One region of the Fructilactobacillus sp. YLN 2412 genome, then DNA from elsewhere that is predicted to be linked to it. Evidence: predicted binding sites of a transcription regulator. Region 1 holds the regulator's gene; the other holds the start of a gene.

The links. The regulator NrdR, encoded in region 1, represses ribonucleotide reductase genes. The targets are predictions, from matches to a motif close to ACACNATATATNGTGT.
Region 2: the regulator NrdR is predicted to act here: its motif matches at 3,466-3,481, upstream of nrdH (glutaredoxin-like protein NrdH).

Annotation. Positions count from the first base shown of each region.
Region 1 covers NZ_CM183165.1:767,283-777,613, forward strand. The annotation lists gene yqeK (bis(5'-nucleosyl)-tetraphosphatase (symmetrical) YqeK) at 1-216, opposite strand, end outside; gene AC0GLR_RS03750 (nicotinate-nucleotide adenylyltransferase) at 209-781, opposite strand; gene yhbY (ribosome assembly RNA-binding protein YhbY) at 791-1,102, opposite strand; gene yqeH (ribosome biogenesis GTPase YqeH) at 1,114-2,256, opposite strand; gene AC0GLR_RS03765 (YqeG family HAD IIIA-type phosphatase) at 2,256-2,783, opposite strand; gene rplT (50S ribosomal protein L20) at 2,913-3,266, opposite strand; gene rpmI (50S ribosomal protein L35) at 3,290-3,484, opposite strand; gene infC (translation initiation factor IF-3) at 3,519-4,025, opposite strand; ribosomal protein L20 leader region at 4,068-4,190, opposite strand; gene thrS (threonine--tRNA ligase) at 4,208-6,181, opposite strand; gene dnaI (primosomal protein DnaI) at 6,438-7,364, opposite strand; gene AC0GLR_RS03795 (DnaD domain protein) at 7,364-8,719, opposite strand; gene nrdR (transcriptional regulator NrdR) at 8,706-9,200, opposite strand; gene coaE (dephospho-CoA kinase) at 9,206-9,778, opposite strand; gene mutM (DNA-formamidopyrimidine glycosylase) at 9,771-10,331, opposite strand, start outside.
Region 2 covers NZ_CM183165.1:1,045,966-1,056,296, reverse strand. The annotation lists gene nrdF (class 1b ribonucleoside-diphosphate reductase subunit beta) at 1-891, opposite strand, end outside; gene nrdE (class 1b ribonucleoside-diphosphate reductase subunit alpha) at 906-3,074, opposite strand; gene nrdH (glutaredoxin-like protein NrdH) at 3,128-3,367, opposite strand; gene AC0GLR_RS05340 (class I SAM-dependent methyltransferase) at 3,517-4,122, shown strand; gene tadA (tRNA adenosine(34) deaminase TadA) at 4,124-4,588, shown strand; RNA gene ffs (signal recognition particle sRNA small type) at 4,629-4,725, shown strand; gene dnaX (DNA polymerase III subunit gamma/tau) at 4,843-6,561, shown strand; gene AC0GLR_RS05320 (YbaB/EbfC family nucleoid-associated protein) at 6,579-6,896, shown strand; gene recR (recombination mediator RecR) at 6,910-7,509, shown strand; gene AC0GLR_RS05310 (YaaL family protein) at 7,518-7,760, shown strand; gene AC0GLR_RS05305 (ABC transporter ATP-binding protein/permease) at 7,906-9,843, shown strand; gene tmk (dTMP kinase) at 9,972-10,331, shown strand, end outside.

The DNA.
Region 1 (10,331 bases):
GTTTGAGGAACGTTGTTTAGCATAATCATGAACCAATCCTGCTAACCCAGCTACAGTTTCATCAAAGTTATTTTCTTTAGCTAAATCGATTGCAACCTGCTCAACTCTTAAACAATGTTCAAACCGATCATTTTTTAAAACTTTTTTCATTTTTGCAATAATTTCTTCTCTACTATACGATGAATATTTTTGATAATCTAATTTATTTTCATTCATAAAGATGATGCTCCTTAATATAAGTTAAAACTTTATCTGGAACTAAATATCTAATGTTTTTATGATTTTTAATACTATTTCGTATGAATGTAGATGAAATAGCAATGGTTGGTACTGTAATCCATTTCACTGGATATTTTGAAGTATAAGGATTGCCTTGACGATTAACTCCAACAAATGTAACTAATGAAAGTAAATCATTAATTCGATACCATTTTGGCAAGTACGATACCATATCTCCACCAATAATAAAATAATATTCATTCATCGGATGTGAGTGTGTTAGTTTGATCATCGTATCATAACTATAACTTTTTCCACCACGCTCTATTTCATTCATTTCAATCTCAAATTGCGGATTATTTTCAATGGCTAAATTAATCATATTAACTCGATCTTTTGCAGCAATTGCTGTTTTAGCATCAATATGTGGCGGAATAAAATCGGGCATAAAATATACTTTATCTAGTTGTAATTGTGCTAACGCTTGCTCGCCAATCACAAGATGGCCTATATGAATTGGATTAAATGTACCGCCTAATATACCTATTTTTTTATGTTTCATTTGATACTCCTACAAGTTAAAAACCCCATTGGAAATATCACGATGAGCAGGATTATTTGATTGATTAAATAATAAAACAGTTTTTCCAATTGTTTGAACTACTTGAATTTCACTATTATCTTCCACAAATTGTTTCACATCATCAACATCAACGTCCGCACTTTGCTGAATACTTATCTTCACCAACTCACGTTTATTTACTGCTTGAATAACTTCATTCAACCAAACCTCATTTAATCCATTTTTTCCAACCGAAAAAATTGGACGAAGATGATTGGCATTTGCTCGTAAAAATCTTTTTTGTTTTCCAGTTAATTTCATATATTCTCCTTTTAAAACATTGATTTACGAATTAAGACAGCTACACCTTTGGGAGCCCATCCTGCTATAATTGATCCTTTAGGAACAGTTATCCAACCTAATCCCTCAATTACTAAATCTGACGTGTCCGTTACTTTAAATTCATGTCGTTGTAATGGAATAACATTTTCTTTTCCAGTTGGTGGATTTAACAATTCTCCTGCATGTTTTTCAAAAAACTCATCAGCATTTTCCAACTTGGTTCTATGAATCATTAAATTATTATCAGCATAAACTACAAAACCTGCTTTTGGTCCTTTAATATAATCAAAACGACCCAATGCACCTAAAAATAATGTTTGTCCTTCATTAAGTTGATAAGAACGTGGCTTGATTGTTTTTTGTGGTGAAACATACTTTAAGTCTTTAGGAGATAAGTAATGTGCCATCTGACTTTCATGAATAATTCCTGGAGTATCAACCAAATAATGTCCATTGTCTAATGGAATTTTAATCATATCAAGCGTTGTTCCAGGAAATTTTGAAGTTGTAATTAATTGTTTTTCTCCAGAACTTTGATGAATGATTTGATTAATAAGGGTAGATTTACCAACATTGGTAACTCCAACTACATATACATCACGATTCTTTTCATACTTATTAATTGCATCTAATAAATTATCCACAGATTGATTAGTTTTAGCAGAAGCCAATTCAATATCAATTGGTTTAATTCCTGCCTTATTTACCATTTGTCGAAGCCAGTCTTTTACTTTTGTTCTTTTGAATGATGAGGGCAATAAATCAACTTTATTACCCACTACCATAATAGGATTATCTCCAACAAAACGTTGAATTCCCGGTATAATACTTCCATTAACATCAAAAATATCTACTACATATACAATCAATGAATCGGTTTTTCCAATTTTACTTAATAATTCCAAAAAATCATCATCAGAAATACTGACAGGTTGAATTTCATTATAATGACGTAATTTAAAACATCGCTGACAATATAACTCACCTGATTCTAAACCTTTTTCAACCGCAGATTGCGGTGTATATCCAGGTTCTTTAGGGTTAGTGGTTTGAATCTCTGCCCCACAACCAATACAATATAATGATTCATCGTTCGTCTCTTCATTAATAATTGCTTCATCATTTTTTTTCATTAATCAATATCCTCTTTCCATTTCAAGTCAGAATATTTATTTTGGAGCATTTTATAAACAATCGCTTCAAAATAGCGATTGATTTTAGTTGGTAACATATCACTAGATTTTAATGGTTTTACCCAAATACTAGCAATTCCACAATTATTTGCTGCCCAAATGTCAGTCATTAATTGATCCCCCACCATCACCACTTGATTTTTTTTAAGATGATAACTTTTTAAAGTTTTTTTGATTCCAATCCCAAGTGGTTTTAAAGCATGTGAAACAAATGGTAGTTGTAAATCTTTCACAGCAACTCTGACTCTTTTAGGATCATTATTAGATACGACAATGACTTTAATACCATAACTATGCAACTTATCAATCCATTTGATAACTTTTTCTGTGCCAGTAGCATTATTCCAAGGGATTAAAGTATTATCAAGATCCGTCAAAATTGTATTAATTCCGTGCTTCTTTAATTTTTCAGGTGAAATATGATAAATACTTTGTACCATCCACGTTGGCTTAAAAGATGATAACATAACAAACCTACTCTCTTCGCTAAATTTACTTACTTTATTTTAAAGCATTTGGATATGAATTGGGAAGATTCTAATAAAAAAACCTCCACCAACATAAAATGGTGAAAGTTTAAAATAAGATTTATTTTATTATAAAGCCTTTTTAGCTTGTTCAGCTAATGCAGCAAAAGCATCTGCATCATTAACAGCTAAATCAGCTAACATTTTACGATTCATATCGATATTAGCTTCTTTTAAACCATGCATAAGTTTGCTGTAACTAATATCATTAATTCTAGCTGCTGCATTAATTCTTGCAATCCAAATTTTTCTAAAATTACCTTTATTATTACGACGATCACGGAAAGCATATTCCTGTGACTTCATTACTTGATCTTTAGCTGTTTTAAAAAGACGATGTTTTCCACCGCGGTATCCTTTAGCTAATTTAAGAACACGTTTACGACGGTTACGTGTAGCAGTTCCACCTTTTACTCGTGGCATATTAAAATCCCCCTAAGATTAAATTATTTTCTTAATAGTTCAGTATAGGTCTTAACCCAAATTTTACTAAGCGTGTGTGTTCCACGTAAATGTCTACGTTGTTTCTTAGTTTTACCGTGGAATCTATGGTCAGTAAAGGCATGTGCACTTTTAAGTCCACCTTTAGAAGTTTTCTTAAATCTTTTAGCAACCGCACGATTTGATTTCATCTTTGGCATAACAATTTCCTCCTCATTAATTAGCTATTTAGAGCTAGTTTTTTCTTTTATTACTTGGTGCAAGCATTAAGAACATACTACGGCCATCCATTTTTGCTCTCTGAGTTACTGTTGCAATATCAGAAGTTGCATCAGCCATTCTATTAAGAACCTGACGTCCAATTTCTTTATGCGTAATGGCACGTCCTTTAAATCTAATTGAAACTCTAACTTTTTCACCTTTATTTAAAAATTTCTGTGCATTTTTAAGTTTAGTATTAAAGTCGTTAGTGTCAATTGTAGGACTTAAACGAATTTCTTTAAGACTAACAGTCTTTTGCTTTTTACGAGCTTCACGCTCTTTCTTTTGCCGATTAAAACGATACTTACCATAATCAAGTATTTTTGCAACCGCTGGCTTTGCATTAGGAGCTACAAGTACTAAATCAAGATTAGCATCCTCCGCCATTTGTAAAGCATCTTGCTTTGACTTCAGCCCAAGTTTATTACCATTATCATCAATAATCATCATTTCATGAGCTCGAATACCTTCATTGACCATTTGATCTCTCTTTGCTATGGTGGTTCACCTCCAAGTATATTTAAAGCAGAAAAATAGCGGGTATTCAGCTGAATACCCGCTACACCTATTAATAGGTCATTAATCCGTAAAAGCCCAGCAATCATTATCACTAAGGCGAGAAGCGGGAAGCCTCTGCTTTTATCTATTTAATAATATCAAGATTATTTAACTTTGTCAACCTTACTATTATCTTTTTTGTCATTTCGTGAATAAGTAGAAATATCTTTAAGAATTTCAATCAAAAAGTCATCCATTGATAAGTCACGACTATTATCTTCTCCATATTTACGAACAGAAATGGTATTGTTTTTAACTTCATCATCACCAACAACAATTGTATATGGTATTTTATGAGTTTGGGCATCTCGGATTAAATATCCCATTTTTTCACTTCGTTCATCAACATTAGAACGAATATTAACTGCACGTAATTTTTCGTTGATAGTTCTAGCATAATCACCGTGTTTATCGTCACTAACGGGGATGATTTGCACTTGTTTAGGTGCTAACCAAGTTGGAAAGGCTCCTTTATACATTTCAATCAAGTAAGCAGTAAATCTTTCCATGGTTGATACAATCCCACGATGAATCATAACGGGACGATGTTCTTTACCATCTTCACCAACATAATGAAGATCAAATCGTTCTGGTAACATGAAATCTAACTGGATAGTTGATAAGGTTTCCTCATTGCCAAGTGCAGTCTTGGTTTGAACATCGAGTTTTGGACCATAAAATGCTGCTTCACCTTCAGCTTCTACATAATCTAAACCAAGATCATCCATAGCACCTTTCAACATTGACTGAGCCTTATTCCACATTTCATCATCATCAAAATACTTTTCAGTATTCTTTGGATCACGGTAACTTAATCGGAAAGTATAGTTATCGATATCAAAATCTTTGTATACTTCCATCATTAAATTAAGAATTTTTTTAAATTCATCTTGGATTTGATCCAAACTTACAAATGTGTGTCCATCGTTCAAGGTCATTTCACGAACTCGTTGTAATCCACTCAAAGCTCCTGATTTTTCATAACGATGCATCATTCCTAATTCAGCAATTCGCAAAGGTAATTCACGATATGAACGAATATGATGTTTGTAAATCTGAATATGAGAAGGACAATTCATTGGACGCAATTCAAGCATTTCATCATCATCCATTTCCATTGGTGGAAACATATCTTCTCGATAGTGATCCCAATGACCTGATTGTTTATATAAATCAAGATTAGCCAAAACAGGAGTATAAACATGTTGATATCCATGAGAGATTTCTTTGTCTGTAATATATCTTTCAATCGTACGACGAATAGTAGCACCATTTGGCATCCAATATGGTAAACCAGCTCCAACTTTAGGGTCTACAAAGAATAAATCAAGATTATTACCAATTACACGATGATCACGTTCTTTTGCTTCTTGACGTTGTTGTAAATCTGCTTTTAATTCGGCTTCTTTATAAAAAGCAGTTCCATAAATTCTTTGTAACATTGGATTGGAAGATTTCCCTTCCCAATAAGCGCCAGCAACTGACAATAATTTAAAATGTTTTAAATCTTTTAAACTAGGAGCTACTACTCCTTGTGACAAAGTTAAAATACCATCAATATCATAAAATAATACATTATCTGAATTAATCTTATTAATTAATTCAGCTTGATATGGATCACCATCAACTTCTTTAAGTGCATCTTCTTTACTTAAATAAACTCGCTTTACACTTGCATCATTTTTAATAACTTTTTTCATTTTTTCAGCAAGAGTATCTAATTCATCAGCACTAACCTGACGGTCTTCTTTATCAGTGTCAACATAAAAACCATCTTCATCAGCTGAAATTTCACCAATTCTTATTTCAGGAAACTCTTTTTTTACTACAGCTTCTAATAATTGTGCTGCCCCTTGACGTAATACTTGAAGTCCATCTTGAGTTCCAGAAGTAATAATTTCAATCTTGCCGCCTTGATTCAAAGGTTGCATTACATCAACTAATTTTCCATCAACCTTACCAGCAACAGCTTTTTTAGCTAAACTAACAGAAATTGATTTAGCAATTTCTTCAACAGTAATTCCACGATCAAATTCTTTTTTGTTTCCATCAGGAAATTCAAATGTTAACTCTGCCATGCTATTTTCCTCCTATAAAAAATGCCCCTGGTATTATAATACCAGGGGCGTCATTAGACGCGGTTCCACCCAAATTTATTCATAAAAATATGAATATCTTCGTTAACCACATATTAATTTTTGATTTAGTAAGGTGGTAAAATAATAAAATCAACAAACAGTTTCCAGAATATACTGTTCTCTCTGTGAATCAATTATTATTCCATATCCTTATTGACATTTTAACTATCAGTCATATGGATGTCAAGCTATAATCTTAATTATTTCTACGATTCCGGCCTCCAACTTGAATTGGACGAGCTAAAAATTTAATTCTTTCCATTAATCGCTTGGCTTTTAAAGGTTCTACATCGCCTCGAGAGGTAGTTGAAAGATGTTCTTGTTCTAATTGTTCCATTGAAAAATTAGAACTAAAAAATGTTGGTAGCTCATGCTGCATCCGATATTCTAAAATAACACCTAAAATATCATCTCTAATCCAAGTAGACATTGAATCTGCACCAATGTCATCAATTATTAAAACTGGAATCTTTTTAACACTATCCAATTTATCTGCCACCTGGTTATTGTTAATAGCATTTTTAATATCAACTGCAAAACTCGGAAAATGAAGCAATAATGTTTGAAATCCATCATCAGATAGACGATGAGCAACCGCAGCTAATAAATATGTTTTACCTACTCCAAATGGACCATAGAAATAAAGTGCTTTATGAAATGATTTAGGATTAGTTTCGTAATCTTGAATAAAATCAATTGAAGTTTCAAGAGCAACTGCTCTGTCAGCTGTTTGTTCATAATCATCTAAATTGACATTTTTGATATCTGCTGTCATTCCAACTGTTTTAAAATTTTTAGCTAATTTTTTTTGTCTTTCTAAGCTTAGATGCTCTTTTGTTGGCTGATATGATACGTCAATCAAGTGATCATTTAAAATTAAAGTCGGCTGATATCCCTTAGCAAAATTGCCATTTCCGTTTACTAACTTTTTCTTTTCATTAACGAACTCATACAATTTTGAAGCAGACTTTTCAACTGCATTTTTATCAAGTTTATTTTGATTTATTTTTAAAAAATTTTTTACGTCATCATCATCATATACACTATTTAAAATTTCTCGATAATGTTGTTTTAAATTATGAGATTCCATTGTTCGTTTTAATTCTTTTCCAACATCTTCCACTACTTTTCACTCCCCTCATCTTTTTTTAATTGTTTTAATTTGTCAGCAATTTTATGTTGTTGTTCTTTTGAAATAACCTCATCTTTAACAAATTTAGCATCGTTTTGAGCCCAATCAGGCAATGTTTCTTTAATATTATTTTTTCGCTGATTTTGTTTTTTTCTAGCAACTTTTTTCTCATCAATTTTACTATCACGTGTTTTAATCTCGTTAAGAGCTTGACTTGCACTATTAATATCTTGTTGCGACCAGTCATTAGCAATCGTATCAACTAAATTTTTATTTAAAGTAGGATAGTCCCTATCAACGAGTAACAAATAAATCAGTATATTTACTACTTCGCTTTTTAAAACATTTCTCTCGACTAGTTGACTGATTGTACGTTCTTCAGAAGAAGTTGCAAAACCTTTTTTTTCTTTTTTAAGTGAATTTAAAAATACAAGTGGAGCTGTAGTTTGTGCAATTTTAACCAACTGTTGTTCTTGAATAGTTAAAGATTCAATCTCTGACACATTATTTTTAACAACAACTGGATCATCATCCTGACTAACTGGATTAAATTGAATTTGATGAGCACGTGAAATTAATATTTTGAACTTTTGCACATCAAAATGATTATTTACTAAGCTGGTTGCTTTTTCAATTATTTTAGCCATTTCAACTTCATCAGTACCATATAATAATTTTGTTGAACTAAACAAAGATTTGTTTTTTTTCACATCATCTATATTTACAAATGAATTTTGTAAAATAGTTAATATCAAATCAAAATCCAAATTATTAAAATTGTCAGACTGATTCCGTTTATCTAAAGTGCCTTCCGTATAATCATGGACTTGTTTAATCATATTTGGTTGGTTCGTAATATTTTCTGAATGAATTGAAAATGCCTGTAAAAAATTATGTGTTTGATCATCAAAAGCAGAAAAATCAAATTGCTTAGGTAATAATTTATGTGATAGATTCAGGAATTGAGATTCCCCGACCATCTCTAAAAGCACTTCACTTAAAAGATTATCATTAAAAAATCGTACACTAGACAAAGGATTTTCTAAAAGATATTTGTCACTTCCAGATTCGTCAACATAAACTTTTAATAGCCCAGAACCCTCTAATTTTAATCTAGCATTATATAATTCATTTCCATCGACTCCAAGATTAGACATCAATTCAAAATGTTCGTGTTCGCGATCATCACTATGCCAAAGCTGATTAATCAAAGCATAAGCGTTATTTCCAATAATTGGCAAATACAATTCATCTAAACTTTGTCGATTCTGGTTATCTAATGGTTGATGCTTAAAAACATGATAGTTAGTTTTAGGATTAATAATCTTATTGTTAGTTATGTCCATTTGTTTGCTCTTCTGATTCTGTAGAATCACCCATTAGTTCTTTCATTTTACTATAAAATTCGTTCATATCTTTAAACTGACGATAAACACTAGCAAAACGAATATAAGCAATTTCATCTACTTTTTTTAATCCTGCCATTACGTATTTCCCAATAGCTTCACTTGAAACCTCATGACTCCCAGTATCTTGATTCTCAATATTTTTTTCTGTTTCAGACACAATCTTGTTCATCTGTTCCATTGACACCGGTCTTTTTTCACAAGATCTAATAATACCACGAAGAATTTTTTCTGAACTAAATTCTTCACGAGCTCCATCTTTTTTAACTACTAACATTGGTGTATCTTCAATTGTTTCAAAAGTAGTAAACCGATGTCCACATTTTTCACATTCACGACGTCGCCTAATTGCTTTTCTACTCTCAATTGGTCGACTCTCAATAACTTTTGATGAAGTATGGAAACACTTTGGACATTTCATTCATCTCACCTCAGTTTATCTAACCATTTTAATACTTGCTGCTTTAAATCTATAAATCCGTTGGAACTATCGATTAATTCATCAGCTAATTCTTTTTTTAAAGATTGCGGCCATTGAGCTGAAATTAATTGATTAGCTTTACTAATAGAAATATTATCACGTTTTTGTAGTCGACTCATCTGAATTACCGGATCACAAGTTATCATTAAAACATTATCAGTCATAATTTGAAATCCATTTTCAAACAAAGTTGGAGCGTCAAGAATTGTTAAACGACCTTTAGTATTTTTTTCAATTAATTTAAATAAAAAGGGATTAATTATTCTTACTAATGCTCTCATTTTACTAGGATTACTAAATACAATTTTTCCTAATTTATGCCGATCAACACTTCCAGAGCTAACAACATCTTTTCCAAAACATTTCCCTATAATTTCAATGACTTCTTGATTATGATTTTCTAAATCATGAGTCATTTTATCTAAATCAAGAACTGGAATGCCTTCTTTTTCAATTATTCTTGCAACTGTTGATTTACCAGTTGCTATACTTCCGGTTAATCCAATTATTTTAGTCACTTAAATCACCATGAATAGTTTGGCAGGTGGGACAAAATGTAGTACCACGCTGGGCCACTTTAATTTTTTTCATCACAGTTCCACAACGTTCGCATTTTTCTCCTTTTTTACCATATGCATGCAATTGATTTTGAAACTCTCCTGCTTTCCCATAGGCATTAGAATATGAATGAACGGTAGTCCCATGACCTTTAATTGCTGCAGCGATTTCTTTAATAATATTTTCACGTAATAATTCAATTTCTGAGTCACTTAAATAATTTGTTTGTTGTTCTGGGTTAATCTTAGACATCCATAGTACTTCATCACAATAAATATTACCCAATCCAGCTAAATTAGACTGATCCAACAAAAATGCCTTAATTTTACGATGGGATTTATGCAACTGATGTTTTAAATAATCAAATTTCAAATTTTCATCAGTTGGCTCAGGTCCAATTTTATTTAAACCTGATAAATCAAAGACGTTTTCGTTTTTAACCAAATACATTTTTCCAAACATTCTTGTATCTTTATAGCGTAACTCTCGTCCATCAGTTAAATGAAAAACAAT
Region 2 (10,331 bases), 280 kb from region 1:
TGAAATTCCGTTCATAACAACTGGATTAACATCTTCGGCAGTATCAGGAAACATTGGTTCCTGCCCTAAGTTCATGAGTGCTTTGTTTGCGTTATAGCGAATGAAAGTTAAGACTTTATCAGTCCAGCCAACGCCATCATATAATAGATGAGTATATTTTTCTTCATTTTCATATAAATCATATAAAAAGTTATACATCCAATCTTTTAGCTCTTTTTGTTCATTTTCTCCTAGTTGATTAAAAGCAATTTGAAACTTATAACCGATGTAAGTCCCATGAACTGATTCATCACGAATAATTAACTTGATGATTTCAGCTACATTAGTAAGTTTGTTATGGCCTAAATACCAAAGAGGAGTAAAGAATCCGGAATAAAAGAGGAATGTCTCAAGAAAAACACTGGAAATTTTTTTCTTGAGGGGGTTACCATCGTCATGATACAGAGTATAAATCTTTTTAGTTTTATTTTGAAGATATTCTTCAGTATCACTCCAGTCAAAAATTTCGTTGATTTCTGTAGGAGTGTTTAAAGTAGAAAAAATAGTTGAATAACTTTTGGCATGAACAGATTCCATAAATTGAATGTTATTTAAAACAGCAATTTCATGTTGAGTAGTAGCATCGTTTCGTAATGCAGCCATTCCATCTTGTGATTGGAGCGTATCTAGCAATGTTAATCCGCCAAAAACGTGACCTACTAACCACTGATGATCATCATCAAGTTCACGCCAATCTTTTAAATCATTTGAAACGGGTACTCGGGTATCAAGCCAAAATTGTTCAGTTAACTTGTGCCAAGTTGCTTTATCAATTTCATCAGCGACTTGATTCCAATTGATGGCTTTATAGTTACCTTTTAATTTACCGGTTAACACTTCGTTCATATTCATTGAATTGTTGCCTCCTAAATGACACAGCTTTCACATTGATTAGCACCAATGGTATCGTTATTATCAGTAAATGTTCTAACGTAATAAATTGATTTAATTCCTTTATTATGAGCATAATTTCTAAGAATAGTTAAATCTCTGGTTGACATTTTTTCCGAGCGACCATTCTTCCATTCATACATGCCTTCTGGAATTGTGGAACGCATAAACATTGTCATACTCAAACTTTGATCAACGTGCTTTTGAGCTTCGGCGAAAATATCAATTTCCTTACGCATATCAATGTCATAAGCTGATTGATAATATTTTAAAGTGTCATTGGAAAGGTAAGGTGCAGGATAAAAGATTGTACCAATTTTAGCTTCTTGTCGTTCTTCAATACGACTAACAATTGGAGTCAAACTAGCAGTTGCATCCCCAATGTAGGCTGTTGATCCATTTGGTGCAACAGCCATACGATTTTGATGGTAAAGACCATATTCCATGACTGATTGTTTAAGTTTTTCCCAATCTGCAGTAGTTGGAATAAAGACATCTTTAAATTGTTTTTTGATTTTATCAGATTGAGGACCCCAATCTTTACTAATGTATTTATCAAAATAACTGCCATCAGCATACTTACTTTTAGCAAAGTTATGAAAGGATTCTCCACGTTCTTTAGCAATTTTATTAGAAGCTACCAGCGTCCAATAATTAAGTAACATGAAATAAACCCCCGTAAATTCAACTGATTCGGGTGAGCCATAATACATATGATTGAGAGCAAAATAAGAATGAAGTCCCATTGCACCGACACCAATAGAATGACTTAAATCATTTCCACGACGAATTGAGGGCACCACATTGATTTTGCTAGAATCAGTTACGAAAGTTAGAGCTCGAACCATAGCATCTACTGATTTTCCAAAATCAGGTGATTTCATTAAGTTAACAACATTTGTTGAACCTAGATTACATGAGATATCAGTTCCTAGTTGATCATACTGTTGTAAATCGTTAATAATCGATGGAGTTTGGACCTGCATAATTTCAGAACAGAGATTACTCATAACAATTTTTCCATCAACAGGGTTCTCCCGATTAGCAGTATCAATATTCATAATGTAAGGGTATCCAGACTCTTGTTGTAATTTACCAATTTCAGTTTCTAAATCACGAGCCTTCATATATTTTTTGCGAATATTAGGATTTTTAACCATGTTGTCATATTCTTTGGTAATGTCCACATATGAAAAGGGAACGCCATATTCTTTTTCAACATCATAAGGGCTAAAAAGAGCCATTTGTTGATCATTTTTAGCCAATTCGTAAAATTTATCTGGAACGGTGATACCAAGAGAAAGGGTATTAACTCGAATTTTTTCGTCGGCATTTTCCTGTTTAACAGACATGAAATCAACGATATCAGGATGAAAAACACTTAAATATACTACTCCGGCACCTTGACGTTGTCCAAGCTGATTCGAGTAGCTAAAGCTATCTTCAAGTAACTTCATAACTGGCATGACACCGCTGGCAGCTCCTTGAATATGTTTGATTGGATCTCCAGCAGCTCTTAAATTGGAAAGATTAATTCCCACTCCACCACCAATTTTAGAAAGTTGTAGTGCGGAATTAATTGTTCTTCCAATGCTATCCATATCATCAGTAGGTTGAATTAAAAAACAAGAAATTAGTTCGCCACGTCGCTTTTTTCCAGCGTTTAAAAAAGTTGGTGTAGCGGGTTGAAAACGCTGGTGAATCAGCTCATCAGCCAATTCCAATGCTAATTCTTGATTACCATTAGCTAAGTATAGGGCATTCATTGCAACACGATCGATATAATTCTCAAGATATTGATTTCCATCGTTCGTTTTCATGGCATATTGAGCGTAGAATTTATAAGCTGCCATAAATGACTTAAAATGAAAATTTTGTTCTCGTAAATATTGGTATGTTTTTTCTACGAATGAAAAAGGATACTTGTTGAGAAATTCTGTTTCAATATATTTGTTTTTGGTTAAATAATCGAAACGATCTTTTAGTGAATCAAACTTAACGGTGTTTGGAATAACATTTTCTTTTAAAAAAGCATCTAGAGCTTCCTGATCTTTTTCAAGTCTAATTTTTCCATCTTTGCTTGGAATGTTAATTTCGTTATTTAATCTGAAATAACTTATGTCTTTTTGGTCCTTTAACGACATATACTGACTCTCCTTAATGTGTATAATGAAAGTAATCGGTTTAAATAAATAAATTAGCTGATTTTAGCAACTAATTGATTAAGTCGACCTGGTTGAAATCCGCTAAATGATTCAGACAAGTCACTTTCAACAACTGGAACAGCTTGAAATCCTTGTTCCTTAAGATATGTGATTAATTCTGGCTTTTCAGTGGTATTTTGTTCAGTAAAACTAACATTATGTTCTGTTAAGAAACGTTTCGTCATTTTACATTGCATACAGTTATTTTTAGTAAATACAGTTACATGATTCATATTCGTCAGCTCCTTATAAGTTCATGATTAAATTTTACTACGTTTTGACAATCTTTCAATAAGAAAACACCATATATAGCGTCTCCTTTTTGGGAAACACACTATATATGGTGTGTGAAACATAAAAAATAATTTTAGGATGTGATTTTTTGAGTAACTATTATTATACACCGAATCCCGATGTTAAACACGAAGAAAAAAATTGGAATTATTCATTGTTGAACCAAACATTACGTTTTGTTTCTGACAACGGAGTGTTTTCTAAAAAAACAGTGGATTATGGATCTCGTGTTTTAATTAATAACGTTGATTTAGATCAAATTCCAACTGGAAAAGTTTTAGATTTAGGTTGTGGTTATGGTCCAATCGGATTATTTTTGGCAAAAAAATATCCGAAACGACAGTTTGAATTAGTAGATGTTAATAATTTGGCAATGGATTTAGCTAAAAGAAATGCTGAAAATAATGATATTCATAACGTTGTTGTTTTTCCATCTGATGTTTATGAAAATGTGACTGGTCGGTTTGCTGCAATTGTAACTAATCCCCCAGTCCGAGCTGGAAAAGAAATTGTAGATCAAATGATTACCGGATCAATTAATCATTTAGAAAAAAATGGGACTCTGACGGTTGTGTTACAAAAAAAGCAGGGAGCTCCCTCAGCTAAGAAATTAATGAAACAAATTTTTGGAAACGTAAAAATAGTCAAACGTGACAAGGGATATTATATTCTAGTCAGTAGACGGGTAGATTAATATGAAAATAGACGATGAATATTATATGAATCTTGCATTACGAGAGGCTCGATTTGCTGCTTCAGTGGGGGAAGTCCCAATTGGAGCAGTAATTGTGAAAGATGGAAAAGTGGTATCCACAGGACACAATTTACGAGAACATACTGAGATTGCAACTCAGCATGCCGAAATTATTGCCATTGAAGCAGCTTGTGTTGCTTTTCATAGTTGGAGATTAAATGATTGCACTTTGTACGTAACAGTTGAACCGTGTTTGATGTGTGCGGGTGCGATTTTAAATTCTAGAATTAAACGGGTTGTTTATGGAACCAACAATAAAAAGGGTGGGACGGTTAACAGTTTATATAAATTATTGACTGATCCACGCCAAAATCATCAGGTTGAAGTTTTAGATGGAGTAAAGGCAACTCAAGCTGCTAAAATTATGCAATCTTTTTTTAAATCAAAAAGAAAATCAAGTAAATAACTAGACAATTATAGATTTATGAGCTAATATAGTAATTGCCGTAAGGCCCTGAAGCAAAGGCAGACTTACGAACCGTGTCAGGTCCGGAAGGAAGCAGCACTAAGTATTTCCTGCTTTGTGCTTCTTGATTTAGCTAATAAACTCCCAGTCATTTGACTGGGAGATTTTTTTTACAATTATTTTGCGTGGCATTTGCCTATTATTCAAGCTATAATAGTTAAGTAAATTGGATTTAAACAGAAAGGAAGTTCTTCATGGGCTATCAGGCTTTGTACAGAGTTTGGAGACCACAACGTTTTGATGAAATTGTGGGTCAAAAAGTTATTACGCAAACATTAAAAAATGCATTAATAACAGATCAAACTAGCCACGCCTACCTTTTTAGTGGTCCGCGGGGAACTGGTAAAACTTCAACTGCTAAAATTTTAGCTAAAGCAGTTAATTGTAAAAATCTAAAAGATGGCGAACCTTGTAATGAATGTGAAACTTGTATTGCCATTAATAACGGATCTTTAAATGATGTGATTGAAATTGATGCCGCTTCTAATAATGGTGTAGAAGAGATTCGTAATATTCGTGACAAAGCTAAATATGCTCCGACAGAAGCTACATATAAAGTTTATATTATTGATGAAGTTCATATGTTATCAACGGGTGCTTTTAATGCGTTATTAAAAACTTTGGAAGAACCACCGGCTCATGTGATTTTTATTTTGGCTACAACTGAACCGCATAAAATTCCTGCTACTATCATTTCTCGGGTGCAACGATTTGATTTTAAACGAATTAAGGCTAGAGACATTTTAGAACAGATGGAAAAAATTCTAACTTCTAAAAATATTAAGTATGATGAGAGAGCTTTAAAAGTAATTGCTAAAAGTGCTGAAGGTGGGATGCGAGATGCTTTGAGTATCTTAGATCAGGCCTTGTCATATAGTAATGATCAGATTACTTATGAAAGCGCACTTCAAGTCACCGGAAGCGTGGCACGTGATGATTTACAACGATACGTGCAAGATGTCATTAAAGGTGATGTTAGCGATGGGCTACAAGTGGTTGAAACAATCTTAGATAATGGAAAAGATGCTAGTCAATTTATTGAGGATTTAATTGATTATTGTCAACATTTGCTGTTATACAAACAAGACTCCCAAATGGTTAGCGATAGTGAATTAGGTTTGTTAGGAGATAAATTTGCGGATATTGCACAAATGATTGATAGTAAATTAATTTATCAATACGTTGAAACTATGAATAACGTTCAACAACAGATTCGTTATACTTATCATCCGGATGTTTATCTTGATATTTTAACAGTTCGCTTGGCTAATCAAAAAGATCCCATTAAAGCAGTTGATAATGGCGAAACCAACAAAGAATTGGTATCATTAAAAGAGCAAATTGCTAGTTTAACTGAACAATTAAATGATTTTCAAAAGCAAACAGTAAATAATCCTCAAATATCTAATAAGACCCCAGAAAAGAAGCCTCGTAGTCGTGAATCTCATGATTCAGAACCAAAGCCTAAAGTAAACTTAACCAAGATCTTTGCAGTTTTAGGTGCGGCTACTAGGGAAGATCTTAGCGAATATCAGCAGCATTGGGATGAATTGATGCAGTTATTGACCGTTACACAACGGGCGATTATGCATGTTTCAAAACCAGTTGCTGCTAGTCATGATGGGGTAGTTGTTGCGTTTGATTACGGTTTTTTATATCAAAAAGCTGGTAACGATCAAGATTTAATGGATGCTTTACAAAATGGAATGGATCAAATATTTGGAAGAGTGGCAGATTTGTTATTTGTTCCCAATGAAGAGTGGCCTGCGATTCGTAAAGAATATTTAGAAAAAAATCCCATTAAAAAAAACAAACGATCAGTTAAACAGTCAGATGCTGAAGTGCCAAGTAGTTCAGTTTTAAAAGCTAAAGAATTATTTGGCGATGATTTAGTTAATATTGAAGATGATTAAATAATAAAGGAGAATTAATTATGAATGGAATGAACATGGGTAAGATTATGAAGCAGGCACAGGAAATGCAAAAGAAAATGGCTGCTGAACAAGGAGAAATTGAAAGTCAAGATTTTAAAGGAGTTTCTCCAGAAGAAATGGTAACTGTTACTTTTAGTGGTAATCGTAAAATGAAAGATATGCAGGTTAAACCAGAAGCAATTGATCCAGATGACCCTGACATGCTCTCAGATTTAGTAATTAGTGCTGTTAATGATGCACTTGCTAAAATTGAAGAGACCACTCAAAGTAAAATGGGTAAATATACCAAAGGAATGAATATTCCAGGTATGTAAAGAGGGGATTTAAATGCAATATCCAGAACCAGTTGCAAAACTGATTGATAGTTACATGCACCTACCTGGTATTGGGAAAAAGACCGCTGTAAGGTTAGCATTTTATACCATTGATATGGATAAAGACGACGTTGAAAAATTTTCTAATGCCTTAATGGATACGAAAAAGAAATTAACGTTTTGTTCTATTTGTGGCAACATTACTGAAAATGATCCTTGTGACATTTGTCTTGATGAGACTCGTAATCAGTCAGAACTTTTGGTTGTTGAACAGCCCAAAGACGTTGTTACGATGGAAAAAATGAAGGATTACCATGGACTATATCATGTCTTACATGGAGTTTTATCTCCAATGGAAGGTAAAGGGCCAGATGATATTAATATTAGTTCTTTAATCAAGCGACTGCAGAAAAATGAAGCAATTAAAGAAGTAATCATTGCGACTAATGCCACTCCAGAAGGGGATGCTACTGCAATGTATTTATCTCGACTTTTAAAACCCGCAGGAATTAAAGTTACCCGTTTGGCTCGAGGCTTATCTGTTGGAAGTGACATTGAATATGCAGATGAGATGACATTGTTTAAAGCAGTTGAAGGACGAACTGAAATGTGAGGTAATGCATGTTTGGATTTAAAAGAAAAAATTTTGAAAAAATCTATGATGATGAACTATTAAATTCAATTAATTATTTAAAACAGGATTGGGATCAGGCCAGACAAACTGAACAAGCAGTTGCAGATGTTGACCAGCAGCTCCTTGCGCATACTGAACTTGCTAAACAAAAATTTGAATTTATGTATCGTCAGGCACGCAAACGTAATATTAAGAATGATCGTATTCAATCGAATGTATATGATCGTTAATTATTTTTAATAAAAAAACTTTTAAATTGAGATAAAAATTTAAAAGTTTTTTTTATTTACATTTTTTATTGTTAAATCGATATTATATCATGTATAATATTAAAAAACGGAGTTGATCATAGTTTGTAATTAAAAGGAGATAATAATGCCATATTTACAATTAAAAGACATTAAAAAATCATATCGAGTTGATAACCAAGACTTTCATGTTTTAAATGGAATCAACCTTAGTTTTGAACGCGGTGAATTTGTTTCAATTTTAGGAGAATCTGGTGGAGGGAAAACAACCTTAATGAATATCATTGCCGGTTTAGACAGCAATTATTCAGGCGATGTTCTCCTTGAAGGAAAATCTTTAAAACATGATACTGCTAAACAATTAGATGAATATCGTCGTAGTACGATTGGATTTATATTTCAAAGTTTTAATTTAATTAGTCATTTAACCGTTCGTGATAATGTCATGGTTTCATTAGAAATGACGACTTTATCTCATAAACAACAGGAAAAAAGAGCTGATGAATTATTAGCTAAAGTTGGTTTAGCCGATCATGCTAATAAATATCCCAACCAGTTATCTGGTGGACAAAAACAACGAGTTTCAATTGCTAGAGCGTTAGCAGCTGATCCAGACATTATTATTGCTGATGAACCCACAGGGGCATTAGATGCTAAAAATACTGATGATATTTTAAAACTGATGAATGAGATTGCCGAAGACGGTAAACTAGTGATTGCCGTTACTCATTCTCAAATTGTTGCTAACTACGGAACCAGGATTGTTCATTTAGCAGATGGGTTAATCGATGAAGATAAAGAATTAAAACCTCCTTATCCGATTCCAAAAGAGAAACGTCCTTTCAAATCAAAAGTTGCAAGTGCAAGCTCAATCGCAATGATGGCTTGGCAGCACTTCAGATATAATTTAAAGCGAAACTTACTAATTATGTTTGGAGCCGCTATTGGGATTTTCAGTGTAGTGATTATGTTAGGATTGGGAAATGGAGCTAAAGGTTATATTAACCATGAAATTTATTCTGAAATTAATCCTAATACGATTCAAGTAACTACTAAAGCTGCTAATGATGATCAAGCTAACAAGGTTAATTTAACTAATCATGATGAAAAACAAATCAAAAAAATCAAACATGTTAAAAGTGTTCAAAAAGGTTATTATTCGATGAGCGGTGGACAGTTAAAATCTGATAATAAAACTACTGATTTGTCGGGATTGCAAACTTATGATGGTACAATTAAAAAGAAAAATATAAAATCAGGTACCATACCTGGTAAAGACGAGATTTTGATTAATAAAGATGAAGCCATGAAGTTTAATAAACATCATCCATATGATATGACAGGTAAAACGATTACTTTATATGTAAATGCTTCTAGTGATAAATCTAAACCAAAGGTTTTACAAAAACAGGTGAAGGTTAGTGGAGTAACAAATTCAACTCATGGTGTTGACGCAATTTCATATGACACATTAGAATCAATGTATAAAAATAATGGATTGAAGTTTAGTCCTAATTATTTGGCTGTTGATATCTCGGGTGGTGTTAGCAATGTTCAACCAGTTCAAGATGCAATCAAATCATTGAAGAGTAGTGATGGCAAATCTGATTTTCAAATTACTGGTGCTGGAAGTATTGTTTCCACATTAAATACTTATGTTAATTTAGCAGTTGCTGTTTTAACTTCAATTGCTGCAATTTCTTTATTGGTTTCTGCAATTATGATTATTGTGGTATTGTATATCAGTGTTTCAGAACGAACCAAAGAAATTGGAGTATTACGAGCACTTGGATTTACTAAAAAAAATGTAAGAAATTTATTCATTTTTGAAGCATTTTTCTTAGGATTATTCTCGGCTATTTTAGCTGATATCTTAGCCTATTTAGCAGAATTTGGGATTAATCATTTGACAGATTCGACCATTCATTATTCTTTGATGCAGATTAGTTTAGGAAATGCAACTTTTGGAATTGCAATTTCAGTTGTAATCTGCTTATTGGCTGCCTTGGCACCAGCGCACAAAGCAGCAAAGGTTGATCCAGTTGTTAGTTTAAGTGCTGAATAATTATAAAAAAAAGACTGATTTTTAATCGGTCTTTTTTGTTTAAAATTAAATTAGTATGCATTGTCAAAATAGACATTGATTTTAACTTAAAGTACAATTAACGTAGAAAATGATGGGAATGATTACTGATGGATGGACAATTTATTACATTTGAAGGCAACGATGGAGCTGGTAAAACAACTGTTTTAAACCGAATTATTGAGATCTTACAACCTAAATTAGGTAGTCGATTAGTAACGACCAGAGAGCCAGGTGGAAATTCAGTTTCGGAAAAAATTCGTAATATTATTATGGACAACGAAATGGATGCTCGTACAGAAGCTCTTTTATTTGCTGCTGCACGTCGTGAACATTTAGTACGAAAGATAATTCCAGCTCTTGAACATCATAAACTGGTTTTATGTGATCGCTATGTTGATAGTTCAGTTGCGTATCAAGGAGCAGGTCGAAAAATTGGTGAAAAGCAGATTGCTGATATGAATCAATTT